DNA from 2 places in the Planococcus sp. TJ-301 genome. Region 2 is predicted to be linked to the other one. Evidence: riboswitches for the same ligand, from Rfam matches in the RefSeq annotation. Region 2 holds a riboswitch; the other holds the start of a gene.

Region 1 (10,160 bases), on a different contig from region 2:
CTTAATAACTCCATAATAAAGAATTTGTGCTCGAATGAAAAGTCTATTCGCAAGAAATTATTTGAATTCATAGAAAATAACAATTTCTAAATTCCATCAAAATGATTATGATAAATAAGGAAGAATTTTTTACAGTGAAGGGGATAAATGAAATGAAATGGCTGCCGACACGAAAGAATAAGGTGGACGCCTTTTGGCAATGGTTTTTGGACAATGAGGAAAGTTATTTTGAGCTGGCGGAAGAGGAAAGAGAAGAGCTTTTCGATTTGCTGCACCGCAAGCTGAAAAAGGTCAATAAGCATCTGGCGTTCGAATTCAGTGCAGAGCCGGAAGATGGCAAGCGCGAGTTCATCATTAGCGCGGATGGGATGGTGGAGGCCTTTGATGAAGTCTTCGACTTGCATGAAACGGCGCCGGAGCTTGAGCGGTTTACCGTCATCCCTTTCCGGCAAGCCTCTGACGAAGAGTTCAGCGTCAATTGGGGCGATATGAAATTGACAAGGGATGACGTCTATTACACCGCGCTCAAAGACCTGGAGCGCGAGGAAGTCAGCTTGAACCTTTATATCAAAGGGCTGACCGAAGAGAACAATGAGGAGTTGATTCCGGTGGTGTTCATTCTGCTGGATTCAGTCATCGGCGAATACAATATGGGCGTGCACGTCGGCAACATCGAGTTCCGGCCATTCGAAGCGCATCCGAAAGCGCGGCCAATCCAAACTTTGAAGGAATTGTTTCCAGACAATAGCCTGTGAAGGATTTTGAAATAAAGCGCGTGACGGATTTTATTGCCAGGAGAAAGCATTGCCCATGCCGTATAGTATAAAAAAGGTATTTTCATGATTTTTTGTTCGTTGCTGCGACAGGCGGTACACAAAAGATGAAAGGCGTGATGGTTGATGCAGCTTATTGTTTTGGTGTTTGGCATAATAGCTGTGGCGCTGTATGCCTATAAAAAAAGCTTGCCTTCAGAAGGCAGGAATGAGAGCCGGACCAAAAACGCAGGGGCGAATTTGGCTGTGGTGACAGCGGAGCGGATTGAGGAGTTGCCGGAGCCGGTGCAGAAATGGCTGGTATGGAGCGGTTCGGTCGGCAAAGCGGAAGTGCGCAGTATGTACTTGGAGCAGACAGGGCAAATCAAGCTGAAGCCGGAACAGAAGCATTGGACTCCTGCCAAAGCGGAGCAGTATTCAACTTTCGAGCCCCCGGAATTCACGTGGAAAGTGGATATGAAGATGGCACCTGGCATCCATATCAGCGGAAAGGATGTCTTCCGCAACGGGCGCGCACAGATGCGCATCAAATTCAACGGCATCATGCCGCTGTCGAAGACTGAAAACAGCCCTAAGACGAACCAATCGTCGCTGCAGCGCTATTTAATGGAATTATCCTGCTGCCCGCCGGCGGCATTAAGCTCTTACGTCAGCTGGCAAAGAGTCGATGAGACGACGGCGACAGCAATGATGGAGCTGAACGGTGTGTCCGGCAATGCAGATTTCCATTTCAACGCGCAAGGAAAATTAGAATCGGTCAAGGCATGGCGCTATAAAGACAGCAACGAAGGGGCCGAGATGGTGCTCTGCACCGCGAATATCCTAAGTTATATGGAAGCAGGCGGCATCAAGGTGCCATCTAAGATGGAGATTGTTTGGAACCTGCCGGAAGGGCCATTTACTTGGTACGAATTCGAAGTCAGTGGCGTCCATTTCAACGAGCCTGCGCCTGCAGGGCGGCATTGAGCAGGGAATTAGTTTATCTGTCAAATGACAAGGGAAAAGACAGGTTATGGAAAGCCACAGCTAGCAAGCTGGGGCTTTTGTTCGTGATAAACTGAGGGAATGGGAGTGTAGAAGATGAATTATCGGGACATTGGAAAGACGGATATGAACGTCAGTGAATTGAGTTTTGGCACGTGGGCAATCGGCGGCGATTGGGGCAGCAACGACGACAGCGAATCGCTGCGCGCCCTCGATTATGCCATGGATGAAGGGGTGAACTTTTTCGATACCGCAGACGTTTATGGCGGGGGCCACAGTGAAGAGCTATTGGCAAAAGCCACCAAAGGCAAAGAATCGGACATCATGATCGCGACGAAATTCTGCCGCGCAGGTGATGTCCATGATCCCGCGACGTATTCGGAAGAAAGTGTCACGGCATATTGCGAAGCCAGCTTGCAGCGATTGGGGCGCGAAGCGATCGATTTGTATCAAATCCATTGCCCGCCGATTGAGATTTTGCGGGATGGCCGGGTCTTCGAAAGGCTGGATAAACTGAAGGCACAAGGAAAAATCCGCCATTACGGCGTCAGCGTTGAAACGGTTGAAGAAGGCTTGCTTTGTCTTGAAAACCCCAATGTCAGCAGCCTGCAAGTCATTTTTAATCTGTTCCGCCAAAAACCGCTCGAGGAATTATTCCCGAAAGCGTTGGAGCAGGGCGTCGGCATTCTGGCACGTGTGCCATTGGCAAGCGGCTTGTTAACCGGAAAATTCACCAAAGACGCCGAGTTCGAAGCGGCGGACCACCGCAATTTCAACCGCGACGGCCAGGCATTCAACGTCGGTGAAACATTTGCCGGCCTGGAGTTCAACAAAGGCGTCGACCTGAGCAATGAATTGAAATGGATTGCGGAAGGGCGCGGCAGTATGGCGCAAGCTTCGCTAAAGTGGATTTTGGAACACGATGCGATTTCATCAGTCATTCCGGGTTTCAAAAATGTGCGCCAAGTAAAAGACAATCTGCAGACGTTGGATGCCGAAGGGTATTCAGCCGAAGAGCTGGAGCGTCTGTCGCAATTCTATAGAGAAGAAGTAGCCGGGGCAATTAGAGGCCCTTATTAAGGGTGAAATTTCTGGAGAGCCTTATCTCGAAGAAATTCCCTTCATTTGAATCAGAAAAAGCTTTGCCGTCTATCGGTGAAGCTTTTTTTTTGCAGCAAATGGTTCAAATGTAGGATAAGCTGTTGTAACTTTTGTATGGGCGCGTTAAACTTAAATGGGAATTAGTGGTTTATTTATTAAAAATATAACAACTTAAAACTATTTGTAAAAATTATTGAAATATTACGCTATTAGTTTTTTGAACTAGCAAAGAATAGGGAGGTAAAAAAATGGCAGATTTACGAGTGCCCGAAAAGCGCTTTCGGCCAGAATTGGAAGGAATACGCGCGGTGGCAGCTCTTTTGGTGGCCATCTATCACATTTGGATCGGGTCGGTGTCCGGTGGGGTCGATGTCTTTTTTATCGTCTCAGGGTATTTGATCACAACATCTCTTTTGTCGCGGATGGTGCGGGAGGGCCGTATCAATTACGCGGAAAACTTGCTCGGGCTGGCAAAGCGGTTGTTTCCGCTGGCGTTTACAGTAATAGCAGTGAGCGCAGCGGCGTCAATTTTTCTCTTGCCGATGAGCACGTGGAAGCAGACAATCGCGGAATTGTTTGCCTCAATTTTTTATTTCCAGAATTGGCAGCTCGCGAATAGCGCGGTTGATTATTTGGGGCAGAACAACCAAGCGAGCCCGTACCAGCATTTCTGGGCGTTGTCGATTCAAGGCCAGTTTTACGTGACGTGGCCAATCGTCATCACGCTCGTGTACCTTCTCGCGACGAAAATTTTGAAGACACCGGTGCGCAAAACGTTGCTTGGGGTGCTGGCGGCTATTTTCTTCGCTTCGCTCAGCTACTCGGTTTACATCACCGCTGTCAATCAGCCGTGGGCGTATTTCGATACATTTGCACGCGCCTGGGAATTCAGCCTCGGCGGGATGCTTGCGCTGCTGCTGCCGTATTTGAAGTTTCCGGATCGTGCGCACCTCATCATGGGATGGTTGGGCCTTGCGATTATCGCGTTTACGGGGATGCTGCTTCCGGTGTCGACTGTGTTCCCGGGCTTTGCAGCGCTGCTGCCGACAGGTGGGGTGATCTTGGTCATCATAGCGAGTGAAAACGGCAATCTCTTCGGTGTGCAGAAATTGCTCGGTTCGAAGCCGTTTCAATACTTCGGCAGCATTTCCTACGGCTTTTACCTCTGGCATTGGCCATTGCTTGTTTTCTATTATGCCTTTTTCAACACCGAGACGGTTTCGCTGTTTGGCGGGCTCAGCATTTTGGCAGTGACGTTCGTGCTGTCGATCGTTACGATTTGGCTCGTCGAAGCACCTGTGCGGCAGATGCCGGTCAAGCAATCGAAAAAACGTTTGACGAAAGTACTCGTCACACTGATGATGCCGGCCATTCTGGTTGGCGTGTCGTGGAGCGTCTTTGTCCAGGCAAGCAGCAGCGTCGCCGTTCCTGTCGTAACCGAAGACAATCCAGGCGCCCGTGCTGTTTCGGAAAACATCCAGCCGGCGATTGAAGCCGAGCTCAAGCCGGATTTTCTGACTGCGAAAGAAGTGCTGCCGGCCTTTTATAATGACCAGGACTGTACTTCCTCCGGCAGCAAGAACGCTAAATTGAAGGAATGCTCGTACGGTGTGACGGAAAATCCGGAGCATGTGCTTGCATTGGTCGGCGGTTCACATTCAGGGCACTGGTTCCCGGCGCTTGAAGAAATCGCGGAAGAACTGAATATGCGTATCGATGTCTACAACAAGGATGCATGCCGCTTCACGAACGGCGATTTCGATGGGTTATTAACGGAAGCATGCATGACATGGAATGATCAACTCCATCAGCGGCTCATGGAAGATCCGCCTGATTTGATTTTCACAACGGCGAACGTAAGTTCCAAAGCAACCGTGCCGCAGGTTTATATCGACAAATGGAAGCAATTTGAAGGTGTAACTGATATTTTTGCGGTGCGCGACAATCCACGGATGAAAGTCGACCCGACGCTTTGCCTTGATGCCTCGACTGTAGAAGACTGCTCCGTGCCGCGCAGCGAAGCGCTGGCCGCTGTAGCACCGTGGGAAAACACGGAAGGCATTCCGGGCAACGTGACATTTGTGGACATGTCGGAATATTTCTGTATTGATGATCTGTGTTCGCCGGTAGTTGGCAACGTGCTCGTCTACCGAGATAAGCATCATTTGACGACACTCTACTCCAAAACTATGGGTCCGGCACTAAAAGAGCATCTTGAGCCGGTGCTCAAGAAGTAACTGAAACGATAAACGCACCGCCAGCAAGCTAATTGCCGGCGGTGCGTTTTTTATTCTTCCATTTGTGTGGAGGGTCCTTGTTTAACGCTAATAAACAGAAAGTTCTCTGTTTTTAGACGAATTTTCTTGACCAGCGTCCCGTATGCAGGTAAGATTTTAAGAATACAAAAACTGCATAGTGAATTCTTATCGAGAGAAGTTGAGGGACTGGCCCTGTGACGCTTCAGCAACCAGCCATTCGTGGTCAGGTGCTAAATCCAGCAGGCATGCAATGGCCTGGGAGATGAAAAGGAACGAGTTTAACGACCGTAAAGCCTTCTTTTTCATGGAGGGCTTTTTTCTATATACAGGAGGGTGAGCGGCATGAAGTTATTGGATGCATTGAAAACGCGCGTGTTGACAGGGGACGGTGCGATGGGGACGCTGCTGTATTCTTATGGCATCGAGTATTGCAACGAGGAGCTGAACCTGCAGCGGCCGGAAATCGTCAGCAAGATCCACCAGGATTACATCAAAGCGGGAGCCGATATCATCCAGACAAATACGTACGGTGCGAATGCCCATAAGCTCGCGCGCTACGGCCTTGAAGAGCAAGTGAAAGACATCAACCTCGCTGCGATCGATATTGCGAAGCGCGCCGCGTCGCCTGGCGGACAATACGTCTTCGGTACAATCGGCGGCATTCGAGGCATGCGGAAAAGTGATGCCACGATGCAGGAAATCATTGCGATGGTCGACCAGCAGGCGCAGCATTTATTGTCAGGCGATCCGGACGGCTTGCTGCTCGAGACGTATTACGATTTTGAAGAGCTTGCTGCGACGGTCACGCATTTGAAAAAGATGACGGATACCCCGCTGATTGCGCAAGTGTCGATGCACGAGCCGGGCATCCTGCAAAACGGCATGTCGCTGAACGAAGCACTGCACCAGCTTGAAGCGCTCGGAGCGGAAATCGTCGGCGTCAATTGCCGCCTCGGCCCGCACCATACGATCCAAGCATTCGAAGAAGTGTCGCTGCCGGCAAAAGCCTTCCTGTCGGCCTATCCGAACGCCAGCTTGCTCGACGTGGAAGACGGCCGCATTGTCTATGAATCGGAAGCCGATTATTTTGGCCGGGCTGCATTGTTGTTGAGAGAAGAAGGGGTGCGCCTCATCGGAGGCTGTTGCGGCACGACGCCGAAGCATATCGAAGAAGTGAAAAAGCGAATGCGCAATTTAGTGCCGGTGACAGAAAAGCAAGTGGTGGCGAGAAAGCCGATCGTCATTCGTGAAGCGGAAGCGCTCGACGTCAAGCCGCTGCACGAAAAAGCGAAGACGGAGCGCACGATCATTGTCGAACTCGACACGCCGCGCCATTTGGACATCACGAAATTCATCGAAGGTTCGAAAGCGTTGAATGCGGCGGGAGTCGATGCGGTTACGATGGCCGATAATTCACTCGCTTCGCCGCGTATTTCCAATATGGCGATGGGCTCGATTTTGAAGCAGCAGGAAAACATCCGGCCGCTTGCGCACATCACGTGCCGCGACCGCAATTTGATCGGCCTGCAATCGCATTTGATGGGGCTTGACGCACTTGGCATGCATGATATCCTGGCAGTCACGGGAGATCCGACGAAAGTCGGTGATTTCCCGGGAGCGACAAGTGTTTATGACGTTTCCAGCCTGGAATTGATTCAGCTGATCAAAAAGCTCAACGAAGGCATTTCATTTTCCGGCAAGCCGCTGCGCAAAAAAGCGAACTTCTCAGTGGCGGCGGCATTCAATCCCAATGTCCGCGTCGTCAGCCGGGCGGTCAAGCGGCTGGAACAGAAAATCGACAGCGGCGCAGATTATTTCATTTCCCAACCGGTGTTCACAAAAGAGAAAATCATTGAAATATACGAAGAAACAAAGCATTTGAGCACGCCGATTTTCCTTGGCATCATGCCGCTGACAAGCATCCGCAGTTCGGAATTCCTGCACAACGAAGTGCCAGGCATCAAGTTATCGGAAAATGCGCTTGAGCGGATGCGCGCATGCGGCGACGACAAGGAACGGGCGACGGCTGAAGGCATTGCGATAGCGAAGGAATTGATCGATACTGCGGCTGGCCTATTCAATGGCATTTACTTGATCACGCCATTTTTCCGCTACGAAATGTCCGTGGAATTGATCAATTACATCAGGCAACTAGATTTGAAGAAAGAAGGCGAAAGCAGCCATGTCCAAAACACTTATTGAACAGCAGCTTGAAAAACGGATCTTGATCATCGATGGCGCCATGGGAACGATGATCCAGAACGCCGATTTATCAGCGGAAGATTTCGGCGGCGAGGAATTTGACGGCTGCAACGAATACTTGAACATCGTGCGGCCGGACGTCATCGAAAGCGTCCATAAAGCCTATCTGGAAGCGGGAGCGGACATTCTTTGTACGAACACGTTCGGCGGTACGCCAGTGGTCTTAGACGAGTATGGACTTGGAGACCAAGCAACCGACATCAACCGCCGTGCTGTAGAGATTGCCAAGAAAGCGGCTGCTGACTATTCCACCCCTGAATGGCCTCGCTTTGTCGCAGGTGCTATCGGGCCGACGACGAAAACTTTGTCGGTGACAGGCGGCATCACGTTCGATGCCTTGCGCGAGGATTTTTATGTACAGGCGAAAGCGCTGGTTGAAGGCGGCGCGGACTTGATCTTGCTTGAAACGAGCCAAGACATGCTGAATGTCAAAGCGGCGACGATCGGTATCAAAAGGGCTTTTGAAGAGCTGGGCAAAGAATTGCCGATCATGATTTCAGGCACCATCGAGCCGATGGGCACAACGCTTGCCGGGCAAAGCATTGAAGCGTTCTATATTTCCATTGAACACGTCAAGCCGCTGTCGGTCGGTTTGAATTGCGCAACGGGCCCGGAATTCATGACGGACCATTTGCGCTCTTTGTCTGAGCTGTCCGACGGCTTTGTCAGCTGTTACCCGAACGCAGGGCTGCCGGACGAAGAAGGGCATTACCACGAAACCCCGGAATCACTGTCGAAAAAGCTGCGGGGCTTTGCCGAAAAAGGCTGGCTCAACGTCGTCGGCGGCTGTTGCGGCACGACGCCTGCGCACATCAAAGCCGTGCGTGAAGCGGTGGCCGATTTGCCGCCGAGAAAGCCGGCCCAAACCGGACATGGACATGTTTTGTCCGGAATCGAACCGCTGCAATACGACGATTCGATGCGCCCGCTGTTTATTGGGGAACGCACGAACGTTATCGGTTCGCGAAAATTCAAACGGCTGATCGTTGAAGGGAAATTTGAGGAAGCTTCAGAAATCGCGCGCGCTCAGGTGAAGAACGGGGCCCACGTCGTTGACATCTGCCTCGCCAATCCGGACCGCGATGAACTCGAGGACATGGCGAACTTCATGCACGAAGTGGTAAAGAAGGTCAAAGTGCCACTTGTCATCGATTCAACGGACGAAGAAGTCATCGAAGCGGCGCTGAAGTTTTCGCAAGGCAAAGCGATTATCAACTCGATCAATCTCGAAGACGGCGAAGAGCGCTTTGATGCGGTCATGCCGCTTGTGAAGAAATACGGTGCGGCGGTTGTTGTCGGAACGATTGATGAACCGGGTATGGCAGTGACGCGTGAACGCAAACTTGAAATTGCCGAACGCTCGTATGATTTATTGGTCAACAAATGGGGGCTCGCGCCGGAAGACATCATTTTTGATCCGCTCGTGTTTCCGGTCGGCACCGGCGATCAGCAATACATCGGCTCCGCGGTTGAAACGATCGAAAGCATCCGACTGATCAAGGAAAAACTACCGCGCACATTGACGATTCTCGGCATCAGCAACGTGTCGTTCGGCTTGCCGCCAGTCGGCCGCGAAGTGCTGAATGCAGTTTACCTTTACCATTGCACGCAGGCAGGGCTCGATTACGCCATCGTCAATACAGAGAAATTGGAGCGCTACGCATCGATTCCGGAAGCGGAGATCAAGATGGCCGATGAATTGCTGTTCACGACGACAGACAAGACATTGGCGGATTTCACCGATTTCTACCGCGATAAGAAAAAAGAGCGGAGCGAAGACGACATTCCGAAGACGGTTCCAGACCGCCTCGCCTATTATATTCTGGAAGGCACGAAAGAAGGGCTTATTCCGGATTTAGAGAAAGCGCTCGACATGTACGACACACCGCTCGATGTCATCAACGGGCCGCTGATGGCAGGCATGGCGGAAGTGGGACGTTTGTTCAACGACAACCAGTTGATTGTCGCCGAAGTGTTGCAAAGCGCAGGCGTCATGAAGGCTGCGGTGTCGTACCTTGAAGGCTTTATGGAGAAAAAAGCTGCGGACGATACAGGCAAAGGGAAAGTGGTGCTTGCCACGGTCAAAGGCGACGTGCACGACATCGGTAAAAACCTGGTCGATATCATCCTTAGCAATAACGGCTTTAAAGTGATCGACATCGGCATCAAAGTGACGCCGGCGACACTGATTGAAGTCATCAAAAAAGAAAATCCGGACATCATTGGGCTGTCAGGCTTGCTGGTGAAATCCGCCAAGCAGATGGTGCTGACCGCGCAGGACTTCAAGGAAGCGGGCATCGATGCACCGATTCTGGTCGGCGGTGCCGCCTTGTCGAGGCGCTTCACGGAAACGAAAATCGCTGCTGAATACGACGGCCCGGTCATTTACGCGAAAGACGCCATGCAAGGATTGGACTTGGCCAATCGCCTGCAGAGCGGAGCAGGAAAAGCCGTGTTGCTGGAAGAATTGGGTGCGCAGCAAGAGAAGCGCCAGGCATCCGAAGCGGCGAAAGCCGCCAAGCCAGCTGTTGCGGTAGCGGAAAAACCGGTGAAGACTGTGCGCGAAGATGTGCCGGTCTTCAACCCGAATGACCTGCGCCGCCGTGTCTTGAAAGAGTATTCGGTTGCGCATTTGTATCCATACGTCAATATGCGCACACTGATCGGCCATCATCTCGGATTGCGTGGCTATAGCGATAAAATGCTGGTGCAAGGCGATCCGCGCGCGGTTCAGCTCCACGAATTGGCAACGGAGTTTCTTGGCTCTGGCATTTTGAAACCG
Region 2 (10,160 bases):
ACACAACCATAATCCAGACCGGTACAGGCAATCCGAGCATCTGACCCTGGCCGATCCATAAGAAAGCATCCGACAACTGCCCAGGTGCTGTGCCGCCGGAAGTCAGCGGCATATTATTGTAGATGGAATAGCCTTCCGTATACGTACGGTGCAAGCCTGCGACAATGTACATCATGCTGAGCGTTGCGAGCAAATCCGGTATGCCGAGGACGACAATGAGGAAACTGTTGACTGCGCCAGCCAGCACACCAATCAGCAGTGGCAAGAGCAATACGAGCCATAGCGGCATATCGTACCACACCATGAGCGACGCTGTGACGACGGTTGACAGCGACATCGTCGAGCCGACCGATAAATCAAAGCCATCGACGACAAGCGTGAACGTAACCCCTAACGCCAACAAGGTCACAATCGAAATCGACCGCATGATGTCGCTGAAATTGCCATATGTCAAAAAGGCATCGCTGACTGTGCTGAAGTAAAAAATGATGATGGCCAGCAACGCAATGGCACCATATTTAAACAGAAACTGTATGGCCTTCTCTTTCGGGCTGCTGCCAATTTTCACTGCGCTCTTCTTTTCCACCGCTTGCATATAATAAAATCCTTTCCTGGGTCGCTTCTTGCCGTGAAAACTCCTTCACGATCTGACCATTGTACATTACTAAAATCCGATCGGAGATGCCGATCGCTTCATGAATTTCACTGGAAAAATAAATGCAGCTTTTGCCGCTTGAAGCCAATTGGCGGATCAATTTGAAAATATCCACCTTTGCGCCGATATCGACGCCTTTGGTCGGTTCGTCGAATAGGTAAAGCCTGGAATCGAGCGACATCCATTTGCCAATTGCCACTTTCTGCTGATTGCCGCCGCTTAAATGGATGAGCGGCGTCTCGGTGTTGTCGGTCTTGATTTGGAGGCGTCCGATGATGTCTTTGGCAAACGCCCTTTCCGCTCTTTTGTCCATGAAGAACTTCGGCGAAAATCTTCGGAGGTTCGGGAAAGATGCATTGGCCGACAGCGATTCCTGGACGAACAAGCCTTCTTTGCGCCGTTCTTCCGGTACCAGCGCGACGCCTGCCTTGATGGCATCTGATGGATGCTTCAACTTCAAAAGTTTGCCGCCGAGGCTGATGCTTCCGGAGGTGAGCTTCGATTCTCCGAACAGTGCTTTCGCCAATTCGGTTTTGCCCGCTCCGACCAATCCGACGACGCCGACAATTTCGCCAGCCGCTGCGCTAAACGACAGATTTTTCAATTTGCCTTCGTCCGACAAACCTTCCACCGTCAATTGCGGTGCGCCGATTTCATGGTCGCGGTGCACCAATTCGTTGCTCAGTTTTGCGCCGAGCATCGATTCGACGACTTCTTCCTGTGAAACACCCTTAGCATCAAAGGTCTGAACCCATTTACCTTCAGCCATGACGGTGATGCGGTCGCCGATTTCAAACACTTCCGGCAGCCGGTGCGAGATGAAAATACAGCCGACGCCTTGGGCTTTCAAACTTTCAATAACTGAAAATAATTTTGCCGATTCGTGCAGCGACAGCGGTGCGGTGGGTTCATCGAAGATAATGATTTTGGCCGAATGGACCAGTGCCCTTGCGATCAGCACCAGCTGTTTTTCAGCTAAGGTCAGATCGGCCGCTTTTTGGCCGACTGCGATGTTGTCCGACTGCAGCTCTTTCAAAACCTTGCGCGCATCGTCGTAGAGTTTCTTTTGGGAGATAAAAAAAGAGCTCCCTCCAGCAAACGTATCGAGGAGGATATTTTCTGCCACAGACAATTCAGCGACGATGGCCGTGTCTACTTCCTGATAGACCGTATAAATCCCTTGCTCTTTTGCCTCTTTCGGCGAACGCAGCCGCAGCGGCGAGCCGTTCAACGTTATTTCCCCTTCGTCCTGGCTGTAGACGCCTGATAAAATCTTCATCAATGTGCTTTTCCCGGCTCCATTAACCCCGAGCAAGGCGTGGACTTCGCCCCTTTGAAGGCTGAACTGTGCTTGCTCCAAAGCCGTGACATTGCCGAATGATTTGCGGATAGCCTTCATTTCCAGCAGCGGATGCTCCATCTGCCCGCCTCCTTTCTTAGAAAAGAGCTGCCCCGCCATGCAGGACAGCTCCGTTGCGTTTTTTAATTGCCTTCAAGTTCCTTCAAATCATCTGTATAGCCTTGGTCGCTCGCGCCCCATCCTTCAATATACTCGCTCAATTCATTCGTTGTAATCGCTTCTGTTGGAAGTTTTTCAGCATCCACGAATACCGGATCCAGCACCACTTTTTCTTCCGGTGTTTCGCCATTGATCAATTGGTATGCGTAGCGGACCTGGATGCGCCCGATGTCCATCGGATCAACTGCAGCTGAAGCCACCCAAGGGCTGTTTTCTTTTTGGATCATCTGCAAATCTTCATCGCTCATGTCGATGCCGTACACTTTAATGTCTGTGCGCCCCGCCTGTTCAATCGCGCGCACTGCACCTTTCGCAAATTCGTCCCAAGCTGCCCAAACAGCTGTTATGTCGCCTTCGTTCGGGTATTGTTTCAAAATCGCTTCCATCTGTGCCTGTGTATCAAGAGCGGTGTTTTTCGTCGCTCCGCCAAATGCCGTAATTTCTTTGATGCCCGGGTTATCCGTTAAAAATTTTTCATAAGCGACTTGGCGGCGTTCCATCGGTGCAAAGCCAGCTACCCAGATTTTTACGATGTTCGCTTCGCCGCCGCTGTCTTCAGCTAAACGCTCCAATGTCATTTCAGCCATTTTCTGGTCGCCTTGCTCAAGAGAAACAACGCCTTCTACATCTACGCCTGCATCAAATGCCACAACCGGAATGCCTTGTTCCACTGCTTTTTCAACGCCTTGGTTCAATGCTTCTTTCGTGCCGTGATCGATCAATATGGCATCAAAGCCTTGGTTGATCGCCGCATCCAGGTTCGATGCCATTTTCGCCAAATCGCCTTCAGAAGTGAAGACTGTCACGCTGCCGCCGAATTTTCCGGCCTGCTCTTTTACCCCTTCAATATATTGGGCAGAAAACGTCCCGAGGTTGATTTGCATGATCAATGCTACTTTTTTGCCGGATAACGGGTGGTCCGATGCTTCCGCTTTTGTTGCGTCTGACGTGCCTTCTTCGCTGACTTCCCCTTTTGGCTGGCAAGCTGCTAAAAAGGCACTGAGGATCAATAATAAGGCGATGAATAAAAGCGATTGTTTTTTCATGAATTTGCTCCTTTTCCTGTGTAAGCGCCGAGAACGGCAGGTATATTTTTTTTGTAATCCGGGGTGATGGCCCCTTGTTCGGTGATGATGGCTTTGATGAGGCGTGCCGGTGTGACATCGAAAGCGGGATTGAATACTTTCGTGCCTTCCGGCGCTATTTGTATGCCGGCAATATGCGTGATTTCTTCCGCTTTGCGTTCCTCGATCGGAATTTCTCGGCCGGAAGAAATGGATAAGTCGAATGTCGATGCCGGTGCCGCTACATAAAACGGAATGCCGTACGCATCAGCGAGCAGCGCTAAATTCAAGGTGCCGATTTTGTTCGCGGTGTCGCCGTTCGCAGCAATGCGGTCGGCTCCGACAATGATCGCTTCAATATCTTTTGCACCAATCGTGTGGGCGGCCATGCTATCGGTGATTAGCGTGACATCAACGTCTGATTGCTGCAGCTCCCACACCGTGAGCCGGGACCCTTGAAAAACCGGGCGCGTTTCACAAGCATACACTTCGAATTGCCGTCCTAGTTCGCTGCCCAGATGGAACGGCGCCAAAGCTGTGCCGTATTTTGCAGTAGCGATTGACCCGGCGTTGCAAATCGTCATGACGCGCGTTTTGCCTTCCAATAAAGACAGGCCGTATTCGCCGATTTTCCGGCCTGCCGCTTCGTCTTCTTCATGGATGCGCACCGCTTCTTCAAGCAACAGCACTTTCCCATCCTCGACTGTTGCAGCACCCTTCACTTTTGCCGTCAGCCGCTTCAGCGCCCATACCAGATTGACCGCTGTCGGGCGCGAGCTGCCCAAATGCGCCGCGTCTTTTTCAACCAAATGGAAAAAAGTTTGGAGTTCATCCGTGTCGTGGCGGACTGCAGCTAGCGCCAATCCATACGCAGCCGCTATACCGATTGCCGGCGCGCCGCGTACTTTCAGCGTCAAAATCGCTTCATAGACGTCTTCCAAGGTTTCCAGCGCCACGTACTCGATCACATGAGGCAGTTTCTGCTGGTCCAAAATCGTCAGCTTGCCGTCTTTCCAGGAAATTGATAACGGGATTGCCATTATTTCGCCTCCCCGATTAACGCTGTCACTTCGTAGATGCTTTTCACTTCAGCACGCTGCAAAATCAGCTTTTCGCCAAACTGCAATGCCCTTTTTTTCAATTCAATACGGCGGCCAGCGTCCTCGATGCCGTCGAGGTCTTTAACATGCGCCAGGCCGATTGTCCGGCGGATCAGTTCACAACCCGCAAAGCCCAGTGCATCCCGGAAAATCTTCTCGATGATGAATTCGAGATAGCCTTCCGTTCCTTGGTAAGCTTCAATGCCTTTGTTTTCCCAAAGGGCCGTGAATCTTGCTTCAAACGTTTCCCACGTGCGTTCAATATGCGAATGGATCACTGTGCGCTGGTCTCCGCTGCGCGTCAGCGATTGGAAAATCAAATTTGCGAGAAACAAGCCGACATCAAAGCCGATCGGCCCGTAATAAGCGAATTCCGGATCGATGACCTTCGTTTCGCTGTCGCTGGCGAAGATACTGCCGGTATGGAGATCGCCGTGCAGCAGCGCTTCCGCTTCAGTCAAAAAACTAAACTTCAATTTCGCCGCTTCCAACTGAAGCGCTTTGTTAGCCCATAGCGCTTCCACAGCCTCTTTCAGCTCCGGCTCGAAATCATTGGTTTCATTATCAAAAAACGGGTCTGTAAAAATCAGGTCTTCGGTAATCTTGCACAGCTCCGGATTCGAGAAAGCCGCAGCGAGCTTTTTCTTTTCAAATGGGTGAAGCGCAAAATCCGATGTCTGGAACAAGGTGCGCGCCAAGTATTCGCCGATATCCGTCGAAAGCTGCGGATACGCCTTTCCGGCAATCAAGCCTTCGCGGGCAATCGTCAAATGCGACAAATCTTCCATGACCGTCAAAGCCAATACCGCATCCGTGGCATAAACAGCCGGCACCAGATTCGGCACGAATTCACCGTGTTTCCGAAGGGCATCTGCCTCGATCTGTGCGCGCTGCAACGTCAGAGGCCAGCTTTCGCCTACGACTTTCGCATATGGCAACGCCTGTTTCAAAATAACGCTCTTGCCGCTTTCCGGATCCGCCACGCGGAACACGTAATTCAAGTTGCCATCGCCGATTTCGTCGCATTGCAATGCTGCCCCAGCCGGGAATGGATAATGCGTTCTCGCAAGCTCAATGGCGGACTCTACTGTCAATTCTTCGTATTGTTTAGCTGCTGTTGCCATATGTCATCTACCTTTCGAATGCAAAATAAAAAGCCTCTTTCCCAAAAGAAAGAGGCTCAGAAATATAGATTCCATGCCTCTTATCTTTCAGAAATGTACATTTCTGATGGAATTAGCACCGTGCCTTGCGGGATTTTCATCCCGGCGCTGAAGCGCCCCTTCTCACGAAGGTATTACGGTCGGTTGCTGGGCGTCATAGGGCCAATTTCCCTCTGCCTGCTCTTGATAAGAGTTTTTGATGCGTATGTGTATGCTGTTTGAAAAGAATCCTATCATGGTTCAGAATTGAGTGTCAATAACTTTTTTCAATATTCCTTTTCATTTCCCTTTATTAAATTTAAAATCATTTCTTTATACTGTAAAACCAGAAGCGAAGTTTGCAGTCGTTTCAGAGAAATGATTTTTCGTTAACCAGCACTAAATCGGCTTTAACATAACGATAAAATTAGTTAACATGACTTGCATGAAAATTAACATGCACTGGCGAAGCGTTAACATGAACTATTTGAAATTTAACTGGCACTAGCCGAATCCAGCACTCTTCAACCGCAATTTACAGATAATTATTGACAGAAAGTTTTAATCGTGGAATAATCAGAATTACTTTGTATATCGAAACCAATTGAATACGCATTCTTATTCAGAGCAGGTGGAGGGACAAGCCCTATGACACCCGGCAACCGGTCCAGCAATGGACACGGTGCTAATTCTTGCAGCCCGTTTGACAGGCTGAGAAATAAGAAGTTGTTAAGCCCATTAACCTCTTCTTGTTTGAAGAGGTTTTTTTATGTTTTCAATCAATGTAAACGGAGTGTGGATAATTTGAGCAGATTGACAGCTACTTACCAGCTTTACGGAAAACCCGGCTCTTTCGAGAAAAAGGCGGAAGGCATCGCGCTTGGCTTGACGATCGGCTCGTGGACCGATTTGCCGTTGCTTGAGCAGGAGCAATTAAAACAGCATAAAGGCGAGGTGGTCTCGGTCACCGAGTTTGAAGATGCACCGCATCCCTTGAACCCTGGACTGATTCGTGCGGAAGCAAAAATCTCTTATCCGAGTGCGAATTTCTCGCCGGATTTGCCTGCCATCTTGACGACGGTGTTTGGAAAGCTGTCGCTCGACGGCGAAGTGAAGCTGCTCGATTTGGAGTTTGACGATGAACTGCTTGGGCATTTCCCCGGGCCGCAGTTCGGCATCGAAGGCGTCCGCGGTTTGATCGGCGTCCAAGACCGCCCGCTTGTGATGAGTATTTTCAAAGGCGTGATCGGCCGGGACTTGGAGTTTTTGAAAGCCCAGCTCCGGCAACAGGCACTTGGCGGCGTCGATCTTGTAAAAGACGATGAAATTCTTTTTGACAATCCGTTAACGCCATTTGAGCATCGCATTACAGCCGGTAAAGAAGTGCTGCAGAGCGTATTCGAAGAAACCGGCCACCGCACTTTGTATGCCGTAAACCTTTCGGGGCGCACATCCACTCTTAGAGACAAGGCGAAAAAAGCGGTGGAACTTGGAGCTGACGCGTTGCTGTTCAATGTCCATGCCTATGGGCTCGACGTTCTGCAGGAATTGGCGGAAGACACTGACATCCGGCTTCCGCTGATGGCTCATCCGGCATTCAGCGGCGCGTTCACTTCTTCTCCGACTTATGGGTTGTCGACAGCGCTGGCACTCGGCAAATTGACGCGCATCGCCGGAGCGGATTTCTCGTTATTCCCCTCCCCTTACGGAAGTGTTGCACTTGAAAAGAGCCAAGCCTTGGCGCTTGGCGAAGAGCTGGTGAAAGCAAGCGCGTTGAAACGCTCTTTCCCGGTGCCTTCAGCTGGCATTCATCCCGGCCTTGTGCCGCAGCTGTTCGAAGATTTCGGCACTGACAGCATCATTAACGCAGGCGGCGGCGTCCACGGCCATCCGGACGGCGCGGCAGGCGGCGGCAAAGCATTCCGCCAGGCAATTGACGCCGTACTTACTGGACAATCGCTTGCCGAAGCCTCAAAACAACATCATGAATTAAAAACAGCTTTGGATATATGGGGGTAACAACCATGAATAAAACGGTCATCTTCTGTGATTTTGACGGCACCATCACCAATTCAGACAACATCATCGCCATCCTCCAGCATTTTGAGCCGCCGGGATGGAATCCGATAAAAGACCAAATCCTGTCTCAGGAAATATCCATCCGCGACGGCGTTGCGCAAATGTTCTCGCTGCTGCCTGCAGCAAAAAAAGATGAAGTTATCAAGTTTGTCTTGGAACAGGCGCAAATCCGTGAAGGTTTCGCCGATTTCGTCGCTTATACGCGCGAACGCGAGATTCCTCTTTATGTTGTCAGCGGCGGCATTGACTTTTTTGTCCATCCGCTCATTAAACCGTTTGGCCCTTTTGCCGGCGTTTATTGCAACGAAGCGGATTTCTCGGGCGAGTCGATCCGCCTTGAATTTCCGCATGGCTGCGACGAACAATGCCCGAGCCAAGGCTGCGGCTGCTGCAAGCCCTCGATCATTCGCCAATTGCTCGAGGACGGCGCACAAAGCATCGTCATCGGCGATTCCATCAGTGATTTAGAAGCCGCGAAGCAAGCGGATTTCGTCATCGCGCGCGACTATCTTATTGGGAAATGCGAAGAGATTGGCTTGCCGTACAAGCCATTTGAAAACTTCTATGACGTCATGTCGATCATCGATGAAAAACTGGGGGTGAAGTCATGACCGCATTCCAAGAAAGATGGCAGGAACTCGCAGACATCAAAGACGAATTGGCATTGCGCGATTGGTTCATGGGAACGAGCGGAAACCTGGCAATTAAAGTTCAGGACGCGCCGCTGGAATTTCTCGTCACCGCGAGCGGCAAAGACAAACGCAAACGCACATCGGAGGATTTTTTACTGGTGGATGCGGAAGGCAAAGCAGTGGAAGAAACGCCGCTGAAGCCTTCAGCTGAAACGTTGCTGCATTGCGCAGTCTATGCCAAAACCAGTGCGGGCTGCAGCCTTCACATCCATACGGTTGCCAATAACGTTATTTCTGAAATCTACGGCGACCGGGGCAAAATCGACTTTCAAGGTCTGGAGCTCATCAAAGCATTCGGGCTATGGGAAGAAGACGCCGTACTGACGATTCCCATCATTCCAAACCATGCCCACATCCCCGACCTAACGGAAGAGTTTGAAAAACACCTTTCTGCTGACAGCGGTGCAGTGTTGATCCGCAACCACGGCATCACGGTGTGGGGCAAAAATCCATTTGAAGCTAAGAAACTATTGGAAGCAAGCGAGTTCTTGTTTCAATACCAGCTCGCTTTATATCAAATACAATCCCATTAAGAGAGGAAGATTAACATGGCAATCATCAAAATCCAAGGCACAAACGAAACAATCGAAGCGCAGAATGAAGTAGCAGCATTTCTAGAGCAGCAGGAAGTCGTCTACGAACATTGGGACATTGAAAAATTGCCGGAGCATTTGCGTGAGAAGTTCGACCTCAGCGACGCTGAAAAAGAAGAAATCTTAACGGCATTCAAAACCGAAATCGATGACATCTCCGAGCGCCGCGGCTACCAGGCATCGGACATCATCTCTCTTTCCGATTCCAATCCGAAGCTGGACGAGCTATTGAAAAACTTCCAGCGCAAGCACATCCACACAGACGATGAAGTCCGCTATATCGTCAGCGGCCACGGCGTCTTTATCATCCAAGGCAAAGATGAGCGCTTTTTTGAAGTCCATTTGACGCCTGGCGACTTAATCTCTGTCCCTGAAAACATCACGCATTACTTCACATTGGCCGACGACCGCAAAGTTGTCGCAGTACGCATCTTCGTCACTACTGAAGGCTGGGTTCCTGTTTACCAAGAAGAAGGCGTACAATCTTAATAAAAAAGAACCGGCAATTGCGCCGGTTCTTTTTTATTGTGCTTCTTTCCTTAACTTATTCCGTCCTATCCATAACCCATAAAAGTTGAACAAGAGAATATTTATAATCGATATTCCGCAAAACAGCTACGCTTGTCGCGGGCGTCTCCGTGTTTTGCTCCATATCAAGAGATATCTTAGCGGAGGCGCGTCAAGGGGCTAGGCGAAGCTAGGAGACGAGTGTTCTTCTCGTCTCCTAGCGAGAGCCATGCCCAAAGCGACCGGAGCGATTTTTAATATGATACTTCTTTAATTCAACTTATATAATTTGATTTTAATAATCAAAAAAGTTTCGAAACTGAGGCATTACTCTTTAAACCTACTAAACAACTTGGTATAATAATCAATAATCAAAGGAGGCTTCTGTATGTCTATTCCAAAACCGCTTGTGCAATCCAACCAAGCATTTATCGTCCTCACTGTCATCCTTGCCCTTATTTTCCATAAAGCGATTTTATTGCTGCCATTCTTAGTCGGCGTTTATACATTAATCACCAAGAAGAATCCTGTCATCCAGTTCAATAAACGATTTCTGAAAAAACCTGCGAACCAGTATGTCCAGGAAGATCGCGACCAGCAGATTTTCAATCAATGGATTGCCACAATCTGTCTCGGGTTGTCCCTGCTCTTGTTTGCGCTCGGTGCAACAACGGCTGGCTACGTGTTCAGCATCATGGTGCTGATCGCTTCAGGAGTGGCGCTGATGGGCTATTGCATCGGCTGCACTATCCGCTACCGCTATATGATGTGGAAGCACAATAAAACAAAAATCCAGTATTAAACCGAAA

The links. A riboswitch is a leader RNA that binds a small molecule or an ion and turns the genes downstream of it on or off. The one in region 2 is predicted to bind S-adenosylmethionine.
Region 1: another riboswitch for S-adenosylmethionine. It lies ahead of AC4EHJ_RS11135 (bifunctional homocysteine S-methyltransferase/methylenetetrahydrofolate reductase); the one in region 2 lies ahead of mtnK (S-methyl-5-thioribose kinase).

Annotation. Positions count from the first base shown of each region.
Region 1 covers NZ_JBZDOH010000002.1:30,580-40,739, forward strand. The annotation lists gene AC4EHJ_RS11115 (hypothetical protein) at 153-755, shown strand; gene AC4EHJ_RS11120 (DUF6920 family protein) at 900-1,739, shown strand; gene AC4EHJ_RS11125 (aldo/keto reductase) at 1,854-2,837, shown strand; gene AC4EHJ_RS11130 (acyltransferase family protein) at 3,107-5,095, shown strand; SAM riboswitch class I at 5,279-5,385, shown strand; gene AC4EHJ_RS11135 (bifunctional homocysteine S-methyltransferase/methylenetetrahydrofolate reductase) at 5,459-7,318, shown strand; gene metH (methionine synthase) at 7,299-10,160, shown strand, end outside.
Region 2 covers NZ_JBZDOH010000001.1:2,121,895-2,132,054, forward strand. The annotation lists gene AC4EHJ_RS10370 (ABC transporter permease) at 1-595, opposite strand, end outside; gene AC4EHJ_RS10375 (sugar ABC transporter ATP-binding protein) at 519-2,075, opposite strand; gene AC4EHJ_RS10380 (sugar ABC transporter substrate-binding protein) at 2,138-3,220, opposite strand; gene mtnA (S-methyl-5-thioribose-1-phosphate isomerase) at 3,217-4,278, opposite strand; gene mtnK (S-methyl-5-thioribose kinase) at 4,278-5,462, opposite strand; SAM riboswitch class I at 5,540-5,694, opposite strand; SAM riboswitch class I at 6,096-6,205, shown strand; gene AC4EHJ_RS10395 (2,3-diketo-5-methylthiopentyl-1-phosphate enolase) at 6,285-7,499, shown strand; gene AC4EHJ_RS10400 (2-hydroxy-3-keto-5-methylthiopentenyl-1-phosphate phosphatase) at 7,505-8,170, shown strand; gene AC4EHJ_RS10405 (methylthioribulose 1-phosphate dehydratase) at 8,167-8,784, shown strand; gene AC4EHJ_RS10410 (1,2-dihydroxy-3-keto-5-methylthiopentene dioxygenase) at 8,800-9,333, shown strand; gene AC4EHJ_RS10415 (DUF4395 domain-containing protein) at 9,740-10,153, shown strand.